DNA from 2 places in the Streptococcus porcorum genome. Region 1 is predicted to be linked to the other one. Evidence: predicted binding sites of a transcription regulator. Region 1 holds the regulator's gene; the other holds the start of a gene.

Evidence for each region. Region 1 encodes HrcA, which represses chaperone genes, less so after heat shock. Its sites were predicted from a motif close to TTAGCACTCNNNNNNNNNGAGTGCTAA; they were not measured.
Region 2: groES (co-chaperone GroES) is a predicted target of HrcA. The motif match lies at 909-935, and genes of this name have one in related genera.

Annotation. Positions count from the first base shown of each region.
Region 1 is NZ_JBRUDG010000024.1:10,176-12,383, reverse strand. It holds gene grpE (nucleotide exchange factor GrpE) at 35-565, opposite strand; gene hrcA (heat-inducible transcriptional repressor HrcA) at 598-1,632, opposite strand; gene ACVRWY_RS06845 (glycoside hydrolase family 73 protein) at 1,874-2,208, opposite strand, start outside.
Region 2 is NZ_JBRUDG010000048.1:4,486-6,693, forward strand. It holds gene groL (chaperonin GroEL) at 1-590, opposite strand, end outside; gene groES (co-chaperone GroES) at 606-890, opposite strand; gene ACVRWY_RS09045 (DUF202 domain-containing protein) at 1,042-1,332, opposite strand; gene ACVRWY_RS09050 (PTS system mannose/fructose/sorbose family transporter subunit IID) at 1,347-2,183, opposite strand; partial or broken gene ACVRWY_RS09055 (PTS sugar transporter subunit IIC) at 2,185-2,208, opposite strand, start outside.

The DNA of each region.
Region 1 (2,208 bases):
ACTACTGTGCATGACATTTCGGTCAAATTTTCGTTTAGTTATAGACCACAACCATAGCTGGTCTTAAGAGACGATCGTGAAGTTTGTAACCTTTTTGGAAGACTTCTGCGATAGTATCTGCTGGGTGATCATCATCTGCTGGTAAAGTTTGAACAGCCATATGAAGATTATGGTCAAAAGTGTCAACAACAACTTCTTCAACCCCTTCTTCTTTAAGAGCTTGAATCAGACTTTCTTGTACCATCTCAATCCCTTTTTTGACATCATCTGATAAGCCTTCAACTTGAAGTGCACGCTCTAGGTTATCTAAGCTTGGTAACACTTTTTTCGCCAAGTCTTGTGAACGATAGCGTTGTAAGCTTTGACGCTCCTCGTTAGCACGACGTTGGATATTTTGCATCTCTGCATGAGCACGCAAGTACTTGTTCTCAAATTCATCTGCACGTTCGTTAGCAAGCTCTAGTTCTGATTTTTCTGTTGTTTCAGCTGTTTCTTCAGCGACTTCTTCTGCTGCCGCCTCAACTGCTTCTTCAACAACTTCTTCGTTTTTAATTTCTTCTGACACGCTATTACCTCTTTATTTTCTAATTTTACTATTTAATTGACCTCGTAGTGATTGCTATTAAGATAGCGGAAAAAGTCTCCCAACTTAGCCGTTAATACCTGAGCAATAATATTCATCAAACTCATAATTCTACGATAATCCAACTCAACTGGACCAATCAAGGTAATAATCCCAAGTCCCCTATAAGGAATAAGAAAATGCTGATGAATCACTGTCAAGTCTGACAAACTTTCTTCCTTACTTTCAGCTATCTGAACAGCTTGTTTATGATTTTGGTCTAAGCTAGAACGAATTTCAAGTGCTAAGGCTTGATCATTGTCCAAAAACTGATAAGTTTCTAAACCTGCAAAGGTGAGAACATTTCCTTTTCCTGCCAATATGAGATTTTCTCTAAACATAGCAGAAAAAATATAATCAAATAAATCTAACACATGATCTGTCCGCTTAAAATAACGTTGCATCACTTGAGGAATCTCTGTCCTTAGACGATAATGAATATCTAAGACACGCTCACCCACAAATCGTTCAATAACTACCGTCTTCAAAGTATTCAAGTCGCTATCTAAGAAACTTTTAGGAATCGCAAACTGAACCGTTACAGGAGTAGTATCATCTAGTGTCAAAACCGCTAGAGCATCGTGATGGCTGAGTTTCACTACTTCAAAAGAAGTTAAGACTTGACGGCTAGGTTCCACATCCAATACAACCGCCGTATAACCTGTTAGTTGCGATAAAGTCTGAGCTGCCTGTGATAAAATATCCTCCAATTTGAAAAACTCATGATCAAAATCTTTTACAACTTGATAAACATCTTGTTCATCGATTTGATCCAAAGTCAAGGAGTGTTCAACAAAATAACGAAAACCTTCCTGACTAGGCAAGCGACCACTTGAAGTATGTGCTTTTTCCAAAAGACCAATCTTCTCTAAAGCTGCCATGTCATTTCTAATCGTTGCACTACTGGAGTTGATAGAGGCCTGAAGTGCTTTTGAACCAACAGGCTCACGAGTTTGCGTGAAGATATCAACTATCAGATTTAAAATATCACTTTGACGTTGAGTGATCACTTGACTCGCCTCCTATCTCTCGTTAGCACTCTACCACCGCGACTGCTAACTTTATGTTTCTATTATACTCCTTAGCCAAATAAAGTCAAGCGAAAAACTCAAAAAATTAGCACTCTTTTATAAAGAGTGCTAAAAATCCGTCTAGAGACCGAGATTTTCTTGAAAATAGAATCTTATCAGCTATATGCCGCTCTATAAACAATGAAACCTACTCAATATAAAAAACAGCTAAAGCTGTTTTTTACTGATCATATTTGTCCAAGCTATGTTTTTTAATAAGCTTAACTAACTTACTAGCATAATCGGGATCGGTTGAGTATCCTCCATCTTGTAAAACTTGTGCTGCATTTTGATAACTATTAGCTGTGACAACATTCTTATATAAATCTGCACTCCAATAAGTTCCACCACGCAACAGTTCCATATAAGAAGTCATGGCTTCCTCATAAGATTTATAAACCACAAAGTCTTCTGTCGCCTGAGTCCACTTGCTGTTAACATAAACCTTGGTACTTAACTCAATGTGAGGTTCCCCAAAAGAAGCTTTTATACCATAAAGATTGTGATATTTTACGG
Region 2 (2,208 bases), on a different contig from region 1:
TAGCCACGATCAAACTGCATGCCTTCTACCACTTCAAGCTCTGTCTCCATACCACGAGACTCTTCGATAGTGATCACACCCTCTTTACCAACACGGTCCATCGCTTCTGATATGTAATCTCCAACCTTTTGACTACGAGAAGAAACTGCTCCAACTTGAGCAATGGCTTCCTTAGTTTCAACTTGTTGTGCTTGCGCTTTTAGCTCATCAACGGCAACGGTAACGGCTGCTTCGATCCCACGGCGGATACCAATTGGATTAGCACCAGCTGTGACGTTTTTCAAACCTTCACGCACAATAGCTTGTGTCAAAATCGTTGCTGTTGTCGTCCCATCTCCTGCGATATCATTGGTTTTTGAAGCTACTTCAGAAACTAATTTAGCTCCCATATTTTCAAAATGATCTTCCAGTTCGATTTCTTTAGCGATGGTCACACCGTCATTTGTGATAAGAGGTGAGCCAAAAGCTTTTTCAAGAACGACATTACGTCCCTTAGGACCTAAGGTTACTTTGACCGTATCTGCTAAAATATCAACTCCACGTACCATACTTTCGCGGGCATCTGCTGAAAATTTAATCTCTTTTGCCATTATATTTCTCTCCTCTTACTCTACAATTGCTAATACATCTGCTTCTCGGATAATGCTTAGTTTTTCACCGTCTTCTTTGACTTCAATACCAGCTAGGCTATCCACTAAAACAGTTTGACCGACAGCAACACTAGGGGCAATCAACTCCCCTGTCAAAGTACGAATCCCTTCACCTACGGCTAGTACTTGAGCTTTTTTAGTCTTTTCTTGACTAGCACCTGCTAGGACAAAGCCACCGACAGTTTCTTCTTTTTCTTCTACAAATTTGACCACTAAACGGTCTCCTAAAGGTTTTAACATCTGTATCCTCCATTCGTTTTAGCACTCATTGATAAAGAGTGCTAATCTTTACCTTTCTTATTGTATCACTTGGTCAAAAATAGTCAAGAAAAAAACATTACAAAAATAGGATAGGAAATTAGCTAAATCTTTAGCCTTTCCTACCCTATCTTTAGTGTAGCTGTTGTCGCTGTTGCTCAAAATCTGCTACCAATTTTTGAAGGTTTAATCTTCCCTTATAGATGCCGTATCCAAAGACTAGCATAGCTAGCCCTGACAGGATTGCCAAAATCCATCCAAAGATTGACAAGATAATATAGTTAGAATGAAAGGAGTATGCAAGGACAATACCTAAACTGGTTAGACTAAAGAGAAGGGTTAACCATCTCCCTAGATTATCTAACATATGTTGTTGGTATTTGATTTCTTGTTCATAACCTTGGATTAATTCTTGTTGACGCATCATTTCACCTTTTCTTAGTAAGACAAACCTGGGTTAAAGAAGCCTGTAATAACCCCAACAAAAGCAATGAGAACTAGAAGCAACATCACTTTAATTGGTGATAGATTTTTCTTAGCCATTAACCACCAGCAAAGGAAGATAAAGAGAGCTGTTAAGAGACCTGGGTAAACCCCATCAAGTTGATCTTGAAGAACAAGGAAAGCTTCTCCTTTAGCGTTTTTCAATTGGAAAGCTGTTTTGACAGGTACCCATGTTGCAGCAACAGCACCAATAACCATACCTCCAACAATAGAAACAGATTTACGGATAGCTTGCCCTTGAGCACCAACAAGAAACTCAACTGCTTTATCTCCTAATTCGTAACCTTTAAAGTAAGCAAACTTCATCCCAAAGTAAGCTAAAAGGTTCCAAACAATAATATAGAAAATCGCACCTACTGGAGAACCACCATTAGATAAACCGAGTGCAATTCCTAAGATAATAGGAATCAAGGTCCCAACGATAAGAGAGTCACCGATACCTGCAACAGGACCCATCAAGCCTGCACGAAGACCATTAATGGTTTCATCATTGACACCATCTGCTCCATTGGCACGCGCTTCTTCAAGACCTGCAGTGATCCCCACGACCAGTGAACCGAGTTGTGGCTCAGTGTTAAAGAAGGCAGTATAGGTTTTAATGGCTTCTGCTTGATCTTCTTTTTTATCATAAAGCTCTTCCACAATTGGAAGCATAGAAGTCAAGTAACCAAAGGTTTGCATATGCTCTTGTGAGAAACAAGTCAGGTGTCCATAATACCAGTGGTGGAATGATTTTGTTAAAGTTTTTTGAGAAATTTTCTTTTGAGCCATCTTAGATATCCTCCTCGTCATCATC